Regions from separate parts of the Glutamicibacter sp. NPDC088483 genome, predicted to be linked through region 3. Evidence: predicted binding sites of a transcription regulator. Region 3 holds the regulator's gene; each other region holds the start of a gene.
What was found. Region 3 encodes LexA, which represses DNA repair genes until DNA is damaged. Its sites were predicted from a motif close to TCGAACANNTGTTCGA; they were not measured.
Positions count from the first base shown of each region.

Region 1: a site for LexA is predicted at 1,999-2,014, ahead of ACIP6G_RS05195 (DUF222 domain-containing protein). Genes of this name have one in related genera too.
Region 2: a site for LexA is predicted at 3,812-3,827, ahead of ruvA (Holliday junction branch migration protein RuvA). Genes of this name have one in related genera too.

Region 1 is NZ_JBIVMP010000002.1:208,970-214,924, reverse strand. It holds gene pepN (aminopeptidase N) at 1-628, shown strand, start outside; gene ACIP6G_RS05205 (hypothetical protein) at 659-784, opposite strand; gene ACIP6G_RS05200 (biotin/lipoate A/B protein ligase family protein) at 851-1,906, opposite strand; gene ACIP6G_RS05195 (DUF222 domain-containing protein) at 2,078-3,676, shown strand; gene ACIP6G_RS05190 (type B 50S ribosomal protein L31) at 4,166-4,423, opposite strand; gene ACIP6G_RS05185 (RNA methyltransferase) at 4,571-5,404, opposite strand; gene ACIP6G_RS05180 (sulfite exporter TauE/SafE family protein) at 5,409-5,955, opposite strand, start outside.
Region 2 is NZ_JBIVMP010000002.1:419,057-425,011, reverse strand. It holds gene ACIP6G_RS06295 (CapA family protein) at 1-78, shown strand, start outside; gene ACIP6G_RS06290 (DUF6226 family protein) at 80-775, opposite strand; gene ACIP6G_RS06285 (aldo/keto reductase) at 759-1,592, opposite strand; gene pdxT (pyridoxal 5'-phosphate synthase glutaminase subunit PdxT) at 1,752-2,363, shown strand; gene ACIP6G_RS06275 (YebC/PmpR family DNA-binding transcriptional regulator) at 2,367-3,125, shown strand; gene ruvC (crossover junction endodeoxyribonuclease RuvC) at 3,129-3,728, shown strand; gene ruvA (Holliday junction branch migration protein RuvA) at 3,837-4,454, shown strand; gene ruvB (Holliday junction branch migration DNA helicase RuvB) at 4,481-5,530, shown strand; gene yajC (preprotein translocase subunit YajC) at 5,718-5,955, shown strand, end outside.
Region 3 is NZ_JBIVMP010000005.1:378,089-384,043, reverse strand. It holds gene priA (bifunctional 1-(5-phosphoribosyl)-5-((5-phosphoribosylamino)methylideneamino)imidazole-4-carboxamide isomerase/phosphoribosylanthranilate isomerase PriA) at 131-868, opposite strand; gene ACIP6G_RS12950 (hypothetical protein) at 896-1,045, opposite strand; gene hisH (imidazole glycerol phosphate synthase subunit HisH) at 1,048-1,683, opposite strand; gene hisB (imidazoleglycerol-phosphate dehydratase HisB) at 1,684-2,304, opposite strand; gene ACIP6G_RS12935 (histidinol-phosphate transaminase) at 2,327-3,433, opposite strand; gene ACIP6G_RS12930 (LysM peptidoglycan-binding domain-containing protein) at 3,515-3,868, opposite strand; gene lexA (transcriptional repressor LexA) at 4,127-4,846, shown strand; gene ACIP6G_RS12920 (glycoside hydrolase family 76 protein) at 4,903-5,955, opposite strand, start outside.

The DNA of each region.
Region 1 (5,955 bases), on a different contig from region 3:
TCGCCTGGCCCGTGCCGGCGTGGCTCCGGAGGTGCTCGACGCCTTCCTGGGCGAGCAGCCCAATGCCTACCAGGTCACCGTCGATGAGCAGCTGCTGTGGGGTTCCTACATCGCGCTGGCCGCTTCCGGCCGGCTCGACGAGGCCGCCGAGGCATCCATGCACGAAGCGGCCAAGGCCAACCCCACCAGCGTGGCGCAGAATTCGGTTCGCACCGCGCTGGCGGCGCGCCCGGATCCGCAGGCCAAGGACACCGCTTTCGACACCGTGCTGATGGCGCGCGATGAACACGGGGAGCTGTCCAACGATGCCCTCTCGGCCACCGCGCTGGGCTTCACCATGGGTTCCTCCGCCCTGCTGGCACCGTTCGAGGAACGCTACTGGGCCGCGATCCTGCCGGTCTTCGAGACCATGGGCATGGAATTCGCCACGCGCGTGATCGAGGGGCTGTATCCAGGGCACCAGGATCTCCAGGGCGCCATCGAGCAGAACCATGCACTGGCTACCGCGACCAGCTGGCTGGAACGCCATGAGAGCGCACCGGCCGCCCTCAAGCGCATCCTGCTTGAGGAACGCGCAGAACTGGAACGCTCGCTGAAGGCCCAGGCCTACAGCCGCACCAGCCGCTAGGCGCTGGCCCTCCGAAGGCCGGCCCGCTGCTTATCCACGCAGCGGGCCGGCCAAGAGCCGCAGGCCGTTGCCGGTGGCGCAACCGGTTCCAGTGCGGGTCTGCCCTGCGGCCGAACCCGGCCGGCCCAGCGGAGATGGCAGGGCCACAGCAACCATGGCCTCAAGCGAAACAAGGGCCTGGCCTCGAACTTGATCGAGAACAGGCCCTTGGATCTTGGCTCGCTACGGAACCCGCGCGGTCCACTGCGCGGTAGCGAATTTGGCCTCGGCCAATTCCTTCGCCGCCAGACGGGATTCGGCATCCAGCTGCGCCGGCTTGGCCCCGGTGCGCTTGGCGAAGGTGTCCATCATGACGTTGATGATCTCCATGCGATCCAGCTTTGTCTGCGACTTCAGCGGATCCACACGCTTGACCGCTGAGGTGATGCCCTTGTCGGAGATCTTCTCCCGGCCAATGCGCAGCACCTGGGTCATCTTCTCCGCGTCGATGTCGTAGCTCATGGTGACGTGGTGCAGCATCGCACCGTTGGCCAGGCGCTTTTGCGCTGCGCCGCCGATCTTGCCGGCAGGGGTCGCGATGTCGTTCAGCGGCTTGTAGTACGCTTCCAGGCCGATGCTTTCCAGCGCTTCCATCACCCAGGCGTCCAGGTACGGGTAGGAATCGGCAAAGCTCATGCCGTCCACCAGGGATTCAGGAGCGTAGAGCGAGTAGGTAATGCAGTTGCCAGCTTCCATGAACATCGCGCCGCCTCCGGAAATGCGGCGAACCACCTGGATGCCGTGCTTTTCGGCTTGCTCCATGTCCACTTCGTTCTTCAGCGACTGGAAGGAGCCGATCACGACGGCGCCTTCGCTCCAGTCCCAGAAGCGGATGGTCGGCTTGCGGGCCCCCTTGGCGATTTGCCGGGTCAGCACCTCATCCAGCGCCACTTGCTCGGTGATTGGAATGATCTCCGGGCCCAGGACTTCCCACTCGTGGTCTTCCCACTTGGTGGCGTGTCCCAGCGCCCGGCGGACGACGCGCGCGATGGCGTCTTCGTCAAAACCGAACATCACTACGCCTTCACGCAGATTGTCGGTTACCGCATTGCGTATGGTGCTGTGGCTGGCGTCCGCTGGCAAACCGCGTAGCGCATCATTCAAGTCATCGAGTGCATCATCTGGTTCCAGGAAGAAGTCGCCATTCAATGACACTTCGGTGATCACGCCATCGGAAGTATCCAGATCTACAACGACTAATTTGCCACCGACTACCTTGTATTCACCATGATGCTTCATGGTTTCATTCTATCCCCGGCTGCCCACTAGTCGAATCCACGCGCCCCCGGATTCGGTGGTTCGCAGTGGCAACATTCGACGCCGGATAACAATCGAATAAATATTCGAGAATACTTCCACATTCCGCGGATTTCCGGGCCAAACTGTCTGTTGCCAGCAGGATAATTAACTATGGCTATACCCGATTTCATCCATGACGACGATGATGAACATCGTCTACCGTTGCCCCCAACTGGCACTCGCACGGAATCCCACAAGGATTCGTTATTCAGCGACCATCTCGAACATCACCTGTTCCATGGTCCGCTGAAGCAATTGGCAGATGAGCTCTTCGACGCGGGCCCGCTCAATGGCCCCGGCGACGCCCTCGAACGGCTGAAGAAAATCCAGCGCATCCAGAGCATCCTCGATGCAATGACATCTGTGCTGCTGGCCGATTCAGTAGAACAAGTCAGTGAATCATTTGCCGATATGATCGCCACCGCGGGGACCACTACCGAGGAGGAGGAACGCGAGGCTCGGAAAAGTGCTCAATACTATGGCGTTGACCGCGGCAGTGACCAGGTCATCAACTCCAACTTCATCGCAGAAGCGGCTGTCGCGCTGAGTGAGACCCCTCGCATGGTAGGCAAGCGGATGTTCTATGCCAAGGGTCTTCGCTACGCCTGCAAGGAAACCCTCACGGCTCTGGCTGCAGGAGAGATCACGCCCAAGGCAGCGCATGACATCGTGAAGTATTCGCAGGACTTGCTCCCCGAACAAATCATGCAGATGCAACGCGTGCTGTTGCCCATGGCGAAGACTGCGTCTGATGACGCGATATACCAACGCGCACGCCGGTTCCATGACAGGATGTGCCCGGAGGCCGCCGAACAAAGGCACAAGAAGTCTGAAAAGAATCGCAAGCTCACGCTATGGGATAACGAAAATGGCATGTCCACCCTCAAGTACTACAACAGTGCCGCAGTGATTCATTCCATCAAGAACTCCGTGAAGTGGCTAGCTGATCAGCATAACGATCCGCAGGATCCCCGTACCCGGGAGCAAATAGAAGCGGACGCCTTTGCAGACATCATCCTCAACGGCTGGCCGGACCGGGAAGGCACGCCCCTCAAGCCACGGGTATCCATCACGATTCCCGCGGTGGAAATGCTGGCGGATCCCACAAGGACCGTGGCTGACCTGGAAGGCTACGGCCCCATCCCACTGGGGGTCGCATTGGCGTTGGCAAAGGATGCGCCTTCGTTCCAGCGCGTGCTGACCGATCCATGGACTGGCGCCGCGATAGATGTCGAGCGCAGGCGCTACCGGCCCTCGCAGAGTCTCAAGGATCTGTTACGGCACCGCGATGAGCATTGCTGCTTCCCCGGCTGTCGCCGTCCAGCTGACCGCTCCGAGATTGACCATATAAATGGCTGGGCTCACGGAGGGCATACGACCAGGGACAATACGCATCTGCTGTGCAAGCAGCATCAAATGTTCAAGCATGCATTGGGTTGGAAAGTCGTTCCGCGTCCTGACGGATCCAAGATGTGGGTGACTCCACACGGGCTGAGCGCACTCGTTATTCCGGAAAGCGTCAAGCGTGTGGACCAATTCGATCATGTAAATGATCATTGCCCAGAGCGCCCTAAGGTCATTCCTTTGCCGCATATTCGACTCACGGCAGAAGTACGCAGGGTACTTGGGCTCAAGCCTCGCGTCGACATTCCAGACGAGGATCCCGGTCCTGAATCGCCGCCAGATGACGGCCAGAAGGAAACAGGCTGAGGACGCTATCCCGATTGACCGGTTTTTGGGTGACAGAATTTTTCAGTCACCAGCACCTCCACACCACCAATAACACCATTCACGCAACGGCGATGGAGCCAGTTGCTCGGAGCAGTGCGGCCAAGACGTCTGCTTCGACGAGTCAGCGAATCCTTATTCAGCCGCCACTGGAAACCCCGACGGCTATAGCACCGAAAAGCTCTGGGCAAACGCTCCTGACAATATTTTTCAGTCATCCCCGGCTGCCCCGACGGCTATTGCGCCGAACGACGCTGGGGCGGACGCTGCTGACAATATTTTTCAGTCACTGGCGCATCCAGGAAACTGCCAAGATGCCGCGATGCGCATCGTGGCGCGAAAAACGAATCCTCTTAGACGGTTCCGTGAAAACATTTTTCAGTCACTGATGGACAGGTGTGCTGTTAAAGCAGCAGCGGCGTGTTTCCAAATACTGGAAACACGCCGCGAAAGCTTGCTAGGTACGAAGTATTACTTCTTGCCGCCGAAGCCCTTGAAGCGGGCGTTGAAGCGCTCGACACGACCAGCGGTGTCCATGATGCGCTGCTTGCCGGTGTAGAACGGGTGCGAAGCTGCCGAGATTTCGACGTCGATTACTGGGTAGGTGTTGCCATCTTCCCATTCGATGGTCTTGTCCGACTTAGCGGTCGAACGGGTCAGGATCTTCTCGCCGGATGCCAGGTCGTTGAAGACAACTGGGCCGTACTGTGGATGGATATCAGCCTTCATAGCTATACACCTTTTTTGTTTATGGCCACTGGATTTTGCCAGTAGCTACTTACTCGGAAATTGTGTCCCGCATTCAGGGCTCCATGAAGAGACCTCAATGCACAGACAGTCCATCCTATCGCAAAAGCGGCGGCGGCAGAAACCTTCTTAGCGTGGCGCGGAGCACAAATGCCAGAATGCAATTGCGCTAGCGGCACCAACATTCAGGGAATCCACTTCGCGGTACATAGGGATGATCACGGTCCGGTCAACGGCGGCCAGAGCTTCATCGGTAACTCCCCTGCCTTCGTTGCCCAAGATCATGGCGACCTTCTGGCCAGACTTGATCTCTACTTCGTTTAGCGGGATCGCGTCCTCGGTCAGTTCCATGGCGAGCATCTCGTAGCCATGCCTCTTCAAGGTCTGGATGTCCTCTGGCCACGACAGCATGCGTACCCAAGGAAGGTCGAAGACCGTCCCCATTGAGACGCGGGCGCTGCGACGGTACCAGGGGTCCACGCATTTGGGGGTGAGCAGCACGGCGTCAACGCCAAGCCCTGAAGCCGAACGGATAATTGCGCCGAGGTTAGTATGGTCGGCGATGTCTTCCAAGATGGCAACGCGCGAACTGGCTTCAAGCACTTCGTCCAGATCCAGCGGTTCGGGACGATTCATCGCTGCCATGGCGCCGCGGTGCAAGTGGAAGCCGACCAGATCCTGGAGCTGCCGATCATCCCCAATGAAAATCGGCGCGTCTGGGAAACGGTTGAACTCCTCGGTTAGCTGGTCCAAATGCTTTTCGGCGAGCAAGAAGCTGCGCGGCACGTGGCCCGCGTTGATCGCACGCTGCACCACTTTGGTGCTCTCGGCAATGTAGAGCCCGTTTTCCACGTCAGTGCGCATACGCAGGTTCGCTTCGGAGAGCCGGAGGTACTCGTCGAGGCGGGAATCGGCCAGATCCGCGACCGGCAGGATCCGTTCAGGGTTGAGAATTTCAGCCACGAAGCTACACCAACTTGTAGAGCATGTTGCCCAAGGCAACCAGGCCCAGGATGACGATGACCAGGCGCAGCAGCCCAGGCGAGAGCTTGCGGCCAATCTTGGCGCCGGCAAATCCGCCGATCAGCGAGCCGACAGCGATAAGCAGGACGACGAGCCAATTGATGCGTTCCGGCGCAATGATCAGGTACATCGCGGCCGCCACGAGATTCACGATCAGGGAGAGGATGACCTTGATTGCATTGGACTGCTGCAGGGATGCTTGCAAGAACACGCCGAATACCGCCATCAGCAGGACTCCCTGCGCGGCGGTGAAGTAGCCGCCGTAGACACCGATGATGAACACCAGGATGTAGAGGACCATTGGAATCTGGGCGCGATCGGCATCATCCGGGTCGGTGCCGCCGGAAGCGGCCTGCCGGGTCTTCGCCCACTTGGCAAGACGGGGCTGGAAGATCACCAGCACCAGCGCGCAAACCAGCAGCACCGGCGCAACGATGCCGAAGACGGACTCCGGCAGGTTCAGGAGGAGCAAGGAACCGATCAACCCGCCG
Region 2 (5,955 bases), on a different contig from region 3:
TCCTTGAAGCGCAGCGAGGCCACAGTGAATGCCTATGGCGCATTCGACGACGGACTTCGAGAGTGGACGCTGGACTGACCTAGCGCAATGGCCAAGGTGCCCACACGCGGCTTGAGGGAAGAATTGCGCGTGCTCTGGCTAGCCGTGCCGGCGATATGTCTTCGAGGCCGCGGGACTGCTCGCCGAATCCTGTCCCGTCAACGTCGAAACAGTGCACGAGGCGGTCCATGCCTCGATCCAGGAACTCGCCGAATCCTCCGGACGCGGCGGCACTCACCTGGATCTCGAGTTCCTCAAGGATTTCTGGGACAACTTCGTCGCATCCATCGCAGCCGCACGGCGGAAATGTCGCGCGGTACAACGCGCCGAGCTCCAGGTGCACCGCGGGAAACGTGGTGAAGACCATGCCCAGTGGCGCGCAGCGCGAATCCATCGGAAATACGCGAACAGAGCGCACCACATGGCCCGGTTGAATCCGCATTTGCCTGGCCAGCCCGGGATCTTCGAAGCAACGCACCTCGAACTGCTCGCGCAGCCAATCCAGCAACGCCTGGGCTACCTGCGGCACCGGGGCGAAACGTTGCACATGGGAGGTCAGCGAATAGCTGTCCGCTGGAGGCAGCCCATCCCAACGCTGGCCATAGGGGATCAGCGCACCGTGCTCGTCGAAGTAATCCGCCACTTCGATATCTGGGCGCTGGTAGCCGTGAAGCATGTTTGGGTTCTCCGTTTCTGCCGCATACAGGTATTGCGGGAATTCAGTGCCCGAACTCATCCGAATCGGTGAAGGGGCCAGCACCAGTATCCATGGCATTGATGGCGGCCATTTCCGCCTGGGTGAGCTGGAAGTCGAAAATGTCCAGGTTCTCGCTCTGCCGCCGCTGGTCTGCCGATTTCGGTGCCGCTGCCCGCCCGGACTGGACATGCCAGCGCAGGGTCACCTGCGCGCTGCTCTTCCCATGCGCTTGGGCGATCCGGACCAGGGCAGGATGTGAAAGGAGTCCAGATTTCTTGCGTCCGAGCGGGGAATAGGCTTCGGTCCGAACGCCATGCTCGGTGTTGAAACCTTGCCAATCGACGCTTTGCCGTTCAGGATCAACCTGGATCTGGTTCAGCGCCGGCACGAGCCCCGAATCCAGGACGTTCTGCAGCTGGTAGGGCTTGAAGTTCGAGACTCCCGCAGCCCGGATCTTGCCCTCGTCTACTAGTTTGCCCAGCTCAGTGAAGGCTTCGACATAGGTGTTCTGCTGGGGGTTGGGCCAGTGGATCAAGAACAGATCCACATACTCAAGACCCAAGCGGTCCAGGGAGTTCTCCAACGCCTGGCGCACGCCTTGGGTCGAATGCCATTGCTTGTTGAATTTGGTGGTTACGAAAATTTCATCGCGATGAAGCCGGCTCTGTGCCAGGGCCTTGCCCACGGCGTCCTCATTCTCGTAGTTCTCCGCTGTATCAATGCGGCGGTAGCCCACGTCGAGGGCGGACAGCACCGCTGCGGCCGCCTCTTGTCCACGCATGGGCCACGTGCCCAAACCGATCGAGGGCATGTTCACGCCACCGGCAAGTTCGAGGGAAGAAATATCAGCAATCATGTCCTTGAACCTACCAAGTTCCACCACTTGCCGGGAGGCGGCGTCGAAGAATCCGCGACACACCGGGAAACAAAACAGGCGCACGGCGTCTCTGGGTTTAACGTTATTTCGGCGCATTTTTCGTGCTGCCAACCACTGAACACCATGAAGGTTAGAACCATGCCGAAAATAGGCGTCCTCGCTCTGCAAGGGGATTTCCGCGAACATCTGGCCTCTTTGGAACGGCTCGGGCAGCGCACGCACATGGTGCGCACCGTCGTCGATTTGGAGCAGGTTGACGCGCTGGTGATTCCCGGCGGCGAGTCCTCGGTGATTGACCGGCTGTCCCGCAACTACGGGCTAGCTGGTCCCATCAAGGAGCGCATCGCAGCAGGCATGCCAGCCTACGGCTCCTGCGCCGGAATGATCATGCTGGCCGATCGCATCGAGAACCCTGCAATCTCGCGAGATGGCGCGGTACAGCAAAGCTTCGGCGGCATCGACATGACGGTCAAGCGCAACGCGTTCGGGCGCCAGATCGACTCATTCGAGCACCAGCTGGACTTCAACGGGCAAAATCTCGAAGCGGTGTTCATCCGCGCACCGGAAGCCGTGCAAATTGGCCCGGACGTGCAAGTGATCAGCACCGTTCAAGCGGGGACGGATCACGAACAGGGTAGAATTGTTGCAGTACGCCAGGGAAAATTGTTGGCAACCAGCTTTCACCCGGAAGTCACCGGCAGCACCGCTATCCACCAATTTTTCATCAATCTCACGCGAGGAGACGCTTAAAGCATGTCAGGCCACTCCAAATGGGCAACTACCAAGCACAAGAAGGCCGCGATCGACGCCAAGCGCGCCAAGGCCTTCGCAAAATTCATCAAGGGCATTGAAGTTGCCGCCCGTGCCGGCGGCGCCGACATGGCCGGCAACCCGGCACTGGAACTTGCTGTCAGCAAGGCCAAGAAGAACTCCGTGCCGATCAACAACATCGACCGCGCCGTCAAGCGCGGCGCAGGCCTGACCGGCGAGGTCGTCGACTACACCGAGATCATCTATGAAGCACGCGGCCCGCAGGGCTCGGCCCTGCTGATCGAGTGCCTGACCGACAACAAGAACCGTGCAGCCTCCGAGGTGCGCGTGGGCATCACCCGCAACGGCGGCACCATCGCCGACCCGGGTTCGGTCGCCTACCTGTTCAACCGCCAGGGCGTTGTCCGCCTGCCCAAGGGCGAGTTGACCGAAGACGACCTGCTGATGGTCGTGCTGGACGCCGGTGCCGACGAGATCATGGACGAGGACGAGAACTTCGCCATCGTCTGCGATCCTTCGGACCTGCGCGCTGTGGCCACTGCACTGGATGAAGCGGACATCGCCTACGAGTCCGACGAAATGGAATTCATTCCATCGATGAAGGTCGACCTGGACGTTGATGGAGCTCGCAAGTTCCTCAAGCTCTACGACGCGCTGGAAGAACTGGATGATGTCCAGGGCATCTACACCAACGCTGATCTGTCCGACGAGGTTCGCGCCGCGCTGGACGAAGAGCAGTAAGGCTTGGCCTTACGTGTTGTTGGCGTCGATCCCGGCCTGACCCGTTGCGGTCTTGCCGTGGTCGACGTCGCTGCAAACAGGCAAGTTTCGCTGGTGGACGTCACCGTCGCCGGCACCCCTCCGGGCACTCCGCTCGATGCCCGGCTCTTGAAGATCGCCAACGCCATCGACGAATGGCTGGATCTTCATCAGCCCGATGTGCTCGCCTTGGAACGCGTGTTCGCTTCGGCGAACGTCTCCACGGTCATCGGCACCGCGCAGGTCACCGGTGTTGTCATCACCGCGGCAGCGCGACGCGGGATACCCGTGGCCCTGCACACGCCGACCGAGGTCAAGGCGGCGGTTACCGGTTCGGGACAGGCCACCAAGGCGGCGATCGGCAAGATGGTTGCCAAGATCTGCCGGCTCGATGAACCGCCTAAGCCTGCCGACGCCGCTGATGCGGTGGCTTTGGCGATTACCCACGGTTGGCGCGGTGCGGCCACCGGCTCGAATGCCTCGGCCTCCGCGGCTAATGCCGGTGGTTCGTCGCAGCTGACCGGTGCGCAGCAGGCGTGGATTGCCGCCGAGGCGTCGGCCAAGCGCCGCGCAGTGCGCCGCTAGCCGGCCAGCACGGCAGCGGCCTCGACCCACCGGGGAACGCGGCGGATCGATATTCGTAGGTATCTTCGATAAACTGGGTTCGATCGAACATATATCCCAAGGAGTGGCATGATCAGCTCATTGACCGGCACCGTGCAGGCGGTAGCCCTGAACACCGCGGTAATTGACGTTAACGGCTTCGGGATGCTGGTCAATGCCACCCCCGGGACGCTGTCCACCCTGCAGGCAGGACGCGAGGCTACGGTATTCACCTCCATGGTGGTCCGCGAGGATTCGATGACCCTCTTCGGCTTCGCTACCGCTGAGGAACGCGATGTCTTCGAGGTCCTGGTTTCCGTATCGGGCATCGGGCCACGCACCGGCTTGGCCATCTTGGCGGTGCACTCTCCGGAGGAAGTCCGCATCGCGGCGAACACCAAGGACACCGCCGCTTTCACCAAGGTATCGGGCATTGGCCCCAAGGGCGCGAGCCGCATCGTGCTGGAACTGAACGGCAAGCTGATCCCGACTGGCGCGCCAGCGGCCCCGGTTTCTGGCGGCGGCAACGCGAGCGTCTGGGAACCGCAGGTGATCGAGGCGCTGACCGGCCTGGGCTGGAGCGAAAAGGATGCAACCAGCACCCTGAAATCGCTGTCCAAGGCTGATCCAGATGTCGTTGCCACCGGCAACGTCGCAGAAATCTTGCGTGCTGCACTGCGCAGCATGTCCAGCGGAACCCGCGCCTAAGCGGTCTGCGAGAGGATCAACTGATCATGAATGACTCTACCGGGCTCACGAATGCCGGCAGCGAACCCGAGGAACGGGTAATCGAAGCGGCCCTGCGCCCGCGGAACCTCGACGACTTCGTGGGCCAATCCCGAGTGCGCCAGCAGCTCTCGCTGGTGCTTGAAGCAGCGAAAATCCGCGAACGCACCGCGGACCACGTTCTGCTCTCTGGCCCGCCGGGCCTGGGCAAGACCACCTTGTCGATGATTATCGCCGCCGAGATGAACGCGCCATTGCGCATTTCCTCCGGCCCAGCGATCCAACACGCCGGTGACTTGGCCGCGATCCTCTCGTCGTTGACCGAAGGCGAGGTGCTGTTCCTCGATGAAATCCACCGCATGTCCCGGCCGGCCGAGGAAATGCTCTACATGGCCATGGAAGACTTCCGCGTAGATATCATCGTCGGAAAGGGCGCCGGCGCCACGGCCATTCCGCTGGAGCTTCCGCCCTTCACCCTCGTTGGCGCAACCACGCGCGCCGGACTATTGCCCGGCCCGTTGCGTGACCGCTTCGGCTTCACTGGCCATCTGGAGTTCTACGCGGTCAAGGAGCTTGAACTGGTTTTGCGCCGTTCGGCCATGATGCTTGATCTGAGCGTCACTTCGGCCGCGTTCACCGAGATCGCCGGACGCTCCCGCGGTACGCCCCGTATCGCCAACCGCCTGCTGCGTCGCGTGCGTGACTGGGCGCTGGTGCATAAGCTCGAAGAGATCGATGCCCAAGCGGCCGAGGCCGCCTTGGATATGTACGAGGTCGATGCACGTGGCCTTGATCGCCTGGACCGGGGTGTGCTCGAAGCCTTGTGCACCAAATTCGGCGGGGGACCGGTGGGGCTATCGACCCTGGCCATCGCCGTGGGTGAAGAAACCGAAACCGTCGAGACCGTCGCAGAGCCATACCTGGTGCGCGAAGGGCTGATGGGCCGGACCCCGCGCGGTCGTATTGCCATGCCCGGGGCCTGGGCGCATCTGGGCTTGGCGATGCCAAAGGATGCGATCTTCGCCAGTGCGCAAAGCTATGAAAACGATGAGGATTAGGCAGGCATTACTTCACTGCCCGCGTAAATGGTCTGCCGGTTCACCGTGACGCATTAGACTAAAGACGCCCGACCTATGCCCGTTTCGGGGCGAGGTGGGGCGTCTTTGCTGTATTACGCCAGAAATAGCCGCAACAGCATCCCAGAACTTCAGATCAAATCGCAACAATTCGTTAGCAGGTAAATACGTGAATCCCCTCGTAATCGCTCAGGCCGCTGGTGGCGGCTTCAACCCTTCGCTGATCCTGATGGTCGCGCTGTTCGCAGTGCTGATCTTCATGATGTTCCGTGGCCGCAAGAAGCAGTCCGCCCAGCAGGAGAAGCTGAAGAACAACACCGTGCCAGGCGCCAAGGTGATGACCAACTCGGGTATCTTCGGCACCGTCGTCGGCGTTGACGCAGAGGATCGCGTCCAGGTCGAGGTCG
Region 3 (5,955 bases):
TTTCTTTCCCAGCACCTGCGCGCAGTCGCGGGCCCGAGGAGGGAAAGACCGGGATCCGCTTTCACGAATAAAAAAAGACGATTCAAAAGCACGAGCTTCTGAATCGTCTTTCCCTGCTGCAGCATGGGGCCTAGCGGCGACCTGCTACATCGAGCGCTTCTTGCAAGGTGAATTGGCCCGAGTACAGCGCCTTGCCCATGATGGCTCCTTCGATGCCTTCTGGAACCAGCTCGCGCAAGACCCGGAGGTCTTCGAGCGAGGAGATGCCGCCCGAGGCGACAATCGGCTTGCTGGTCTTGGCAGCGATTTCGCGCAATAGTTCAACGTTCGGTCCGCGCAGGGTGCCGTCCTTGGTCACGTCGGTGACGACGTAACGGGCGCATCCGGCATCTTCGAGGCGGGCCAGAACATCCCACAGGTCGCCTCCGTCCTTGGTCCAGCCGTGGCCGGACAAGGTGGTTCCGCGCACGTCCATGCCCACGGCGATCTTGTCACCGTGGCGGGCAATGGCCTGCTTGGTCCATTCCGGGTTCTCCAGCGCGGCGGTTCCGAGGTTGACGCGGGTAGCACCGAATTCCAGGGCCCGGTCAAGTGAAGCGTCATCGCGGATACCGCCGGAGAGCTCGACCTTGATATCCAGTTCCTTGGCAATGCGCTGGACAATCTCAACATTGCTGCCACGGTCAAAGGCTGCGTCCAGGTCGACCAGGTGCAGCCATTCAGCGCCGGCATTCTGCCAGGAGAGCGCAGCTTCCAGCGGGTCGCCGTATCCGGTCTCGGAACCGGCTTCGCCCTGGACCAGGCGCACTGCCTGTCCGCCAGCGATATCTACTGCAGGCAAAAGTTCGAGGATTGGTTGCTCGCTCATGATGTCCTTAGTGAAGAAGTAATGTGATTAGTAAGTCAATGACCAGGCTGCGATCAGGCTCAGGCCTGCAAGTACCCACAGCGCGATGATCCATGAGATATGGGCCTTCTGGCTCTTCAGCGAAATGGCTCCGCCAATCAGGAAGGCCCCGACAACGCCCAGAATGAGGGTCCACATGCCTAGAGCGTCCCCAACCAGTTGCGAAGCAGCTGCGCGCCAGCGTCCCCGGACTTCTCCGGGTGAAACTGCACTGCCGATAGCGGGCCGTTCTCGACGGCGGCCACGAAGGGCGTTCCGTGCGTCGACCAGGTCACCTGTGGCGGGGTCATCGCTGGCTGCGTTACGTCGAATTCCCACTTCTGAACAGCGTAGGAGTGCACGAAGTAGAATCGTTCACCCTCGATGCCGGCGAACAGCTTGGATCCTTCCGGCGGGCGTACCGTGTTCCAGCCCATGTGCGGGATGACATCCGACTGCAGGCGTTCAACCTTGCCCGGCCATTCGCCAATGCCTTCGGTTTTCACACCGTGTTCCACGCCTTCTTCAAAGAAGACCTGGTGTCCCACGCAGATACCCAAAACCGGCAGGCCCCCGGCAATGCGGCGACCGATCCAGCGCAGGGAACCGGTTTTGGCCAGCTGCTCCATGACCGAGGCGTAGGCGCCAACACCGGGGACTACCAGGCCGTCGGCGGCCACGATCTTCTTCGGATCTGCGGTCAGTTCCACTTCGGCGCCGGCGGCTTCCAAAGCGCGCACAGCGGAGCGGACGTTGCCGGAACCATAATCCAGGACAACTACTGTTTTCTTTTCCACTTACAGTGCACCCTTCGTGGATGGGATCTTGTCGCCCATGCGCTCATCGCGCTCTACCGCTTCGCGCAATGCGCGCGCGAAGGACTTGAACTGCGCTTCAACGATGTGGTGCGGGTCGCGACCCGAGAGCACCTCGATGTGAGCACAGATCTGTGCGTGGAAAGTGATGGCTTCGAAGACGTGACGGGTCATCGAACCGGTGAAGTGACCACCGATCAGGTGGTATTCCTGGCCCGCAGGCTCGCCGGAGTGCACGAGGTATGGCCGGCCCGACACATCGACTACCGAACGGGACAGGGCTTCGTCCAGTGGAGCGTAGGAGGTGCCGAAGCGGCGGATGCCGGCCTTGTTGCCCAGTGCCACGCGCAGTACTTCGCCAATGGTGATCGCGGTGTCCTCGACGGTGTGGTGAACGTCGATGTGGGTATCGCCGGTTGCACGCACGGTGAGATCGATGAGCGAATGCTTGGATAGCGCAGTCAGCATGTGGTCGTAGAACGGCACCGAGGTGCTGATCTCAGAGACACCGGTGCCATCGAGGTCCAGTTCAACGAATACGGACGATTCGCTGGTCACGCGTTCCATGCGGGCGCGACGTGCGCCAATCAATTCGGCAGACATGTCTTCCTTCGCTTGTCTTTGATTACTTCTGCGAGCCGAGCAGTTCGGCAAGTCGTTCCAAGAAGGCTGTGGTTTCCGATTCGGTTCCTGCCGTAACACGCAAGGTTCCCGGGATTCCATTGTCGCGGATGATGATGCCGGCTTCCAACAGGCCTTCCCAAATCTTGCGGGGGTCTTCGACGCCACCGAAGAAGACGAAGTTGGAGTCGGAGACCGATGGCTTGAGGCCAAGTTCCTTCAGGCGCGCGACGATGCGGTCCCGCTGGGACTTGATGTCCTCGACCTGGGCCAACAGCAACTCGATGTTCTTCAAGGCCGCGATGGCGGTTGCCTGGGTCACTGCCGACAGGTGGTATGGCAGTCGCACCAAGCGGATGGCATCGGTGACTTCTGGCGCAGCGGCCAGGTAGCCTACGCGCGCACCGGCCAGGCCGAAAGCCTTGGACATGGTGCGCGAGACAATCAGCCGCTGGCGGCCTTCGAGCAGGCTCAGCGCCGAGGTGGTGCTGGCCAAGGAGAACTCGGCGTACGCCTCATCCACGATCACCATGCCGTTATGCTCGCTCATGGCTTCATATACCGCGGTGATGACGTCCAGGCCAAGGGCCGTGCCGGTGGGGTTATTCGGAGAGCAGAGAAAAACGATGTTCGGCTTGTGCTCGCGAACCTGTGCGGCTGCGGAATCGGCGGACAACGTGAAATCTGCGGCGCGTTCACCGGCGATATATTTCGTGTCAGTACCACTGGCAAGCAGCGGGTACATGGAGTAGGTAGGGCCGAAGCTCATCACGGCACGGCCGGGGCCGCCAAAGGCTTGCAGGATTTGCTGCAGGATTTCATTGGAACCGTTAGCGGCCCAGATATTGTCCTTTGTGAGCGAGTGGCCGAGGTAATCGGCTAGGAGTTCGCGAAGCTCGGTGAACTCGCGGTCCGGATACCGGTTCAACGTTGCCGCCGCCTTGGCCACCTCTTGTGCAATGGCATCGACGACTGTCGGTGGCAACGGATGGGTGTTCTCGTTGACGTTCAGCTGGATGGGCACGTCAATTTGTGGTGCGCCATAAGGGGATAGCCCGCGGAGATTCTCACGCAAGGGCAGCTGACTCAAAAGTTCACTGCGGTCATTCACGCATCAAGTCTACGTGCGCAGCGCGCCTGCCGGTGAATCCGCTACGGCCACAGGTAACAAACTCGAAGCAAGCTGGGGAAGCTAGCCGGCAAGGACCGGAATCGAGAGGGTTTCGCCGACCTGGATTTCGCTGCCGGTCAGGGCATTGAGTTCGGCGATGTGGCCCACTGCCGAGGTCACGTCGTAACCGGTGGCGTAATCCCGGGCCAGGCTCCACAGCGTATCCCCTGGAATAACGGTGACATCAACGGTTCCGACTCCAACAGGAGTATCGGCTGCGGCATGCGCGTCAGAGGCAAACATGGAGATGAAGAAAGCTGCGGCGATGGTGAGTGCGAAAATGGGCATACCCACAAGCACGGCCCATCCGCGACGGTTGATGCGGATCTTCAGTGGTGCCTGGGTCTGATTTGAGTCAAGTGCGACGGTTGCCATGACTTTGTCTCCTCAAGAAATTCAAGTGATGCGAATTTGTATTCGAAAGCGTAGATTCGAAAACTTGTTCGAACCTCGTATATCTGTTCTAACAGAGGTTTGCGGAACTTGTCCAGAAGTTTTCGAACAAATCTTTGAAAGAAGCTCGCTTATCTACTAAGATTTCGAAGTAGACGAGCAATGAAAACATCTCACCATCTAGCGCCGACAGTTTGGACTTACGAACTTTCGAATGATTGCTAGGGAAGGCAAAATCTCATGTCAGCTTCACAACGCACTCCCCGATCGAATGCACGTTCGCTGACGATTCGCCAAAAGAAGATCCTGGAGACGATCCAGCGGTCAATCGGCAAGAACGGTTATCCACCATCGATGCGTGAGATTGGTGACGCAGTGGGGCTCAAGAGCCTTTCGAGCGTCACCCACCAGCTGAGCCAGCTGGAAAAGCTCGGCTATATCCGTCGAGATCCACGCCGTCCGCGCGCAATGGAAATCCTGCTGCCTCTGCAGCTGGCCGAAGACGCCGAGAAGGCCGAAGTTTCGAAGCCGGTCGAGCCAGATGCCAGCGAAGACGCCAAGATCATTGAATTGAGCACTTCCGCTGACACCACCATGGTTCCCCTGGTTGGCCGTATCGCTGCCGGCGGTCCGATCCTTGCCGAACAGTCCGTCGAAGATGTTTTCTCGTTGCCTCGTCAGCTCGTAGGCCACGGCGAACTGTTCATGCTCAAGGTTTCCGGCGATTCAATGGTTGACGCTGCGATTTGCGATGGCGACTGGGTAGTTGTCCGCCGCCAGCAGACGGCGGACAACGGCGACATCGTAGCTGCCCTGCTCGATGAAGAAGCCACGGTAAAGACTTTCCGGCAGCGTGACGGGCACACCTGGCTGCTTCCGCAGAACTCGCGCTACGAACCAATTTTGGGTGATGCCGCAACGATCATGGGACGCGTCGTCTCGGTGATGCGCTCGCTCTAGAATACGTACGGTCATTGCGCTGGTGCTTGGCACCAGCGCAATTCTCGTTTAACCCGCTATTGGCCGGCGTTCAACTCGAATTGAGCGGCCGCCGAGAAGATCATCCAGCGTTGGATTGCCGCCGAAAGCCGGCGTGGCTCCTGGTCAGCCAGATGGCGCGCCGTTGCCATGACCAGCCTCCTGGCCTGCTCCCGGCTCCGGGCTTCCAAGCGGACATCATTACCGGCGAGGGCCAGATATCGGCAGAGTATCCCCGCGAACAGGTTGCCGTCTCCCCCGCTGTTGAACGAGAGGACCCCGGCAGCAGTTGACAGCGATTTCGTGGTGGCATCGATCAGTACTTGAGCGTGAGCCAGATCAGCAGGCTCGCCAAGCTCAAGCAATGCCCCGAGCACCAGGCCCTGGTTATAGGTGTAGACCGCTGGTTCCACGGCGTGTCCCTGCGTGGTCAACCGAAGTCCGTCCAGATACAGTCCTCGCTCCACGCTGAACAGATTCTTTTCCAGCCACTGGAGAAGCTCTCGCGCGGTCTCTTTCTCCCCGGTACGGGCAAAGAACAGTGCCGCCGGCGCGTTGGCTGGCGTGTTCTTGAAATCCCGCTTTCTGGACCAGTACAGGCCGCCGTCCAGCACCCCATCCATGCCGGCATGGAGCTGCCGTCCCAGCGTCCGAACTGCCGCCTCGGCAGGACGGCTCCTGTGCCCCGTCACCAGCTGCGTGAACTTTGACAGGCGGCCGCTGGCCAGGGCAAGCCAAGCCATGTCGTCGAAGAAGTAGTTGGGCAAGATCCCGAAGTTTCGAATTCGAATGCCGCGCAATAGGCCGTTGGCCCGGGCAAGCGCTTCGCGCGCCCGGTGTTCGTTGCCTTCGTCCCAGTACGATCGGCCCTCATCGATGATGGCATCCAGATAGTGCGCCTGCCACCAATAGTTCCACTCCGCAAGCGGGTGCGCGAAACCATTGAGATTGCTGAGCATGCTTCCGTCGCGCAACCGATGCGCTTTGCTGTAGCTCTGTCCAATCCACGTTCCGGGCAACCCCATGAGGCGATGCCCGAACCGCTGGTGGGTGTCGATCGCGGCTTGGTGCGCCAATTCCTGCATGGACTC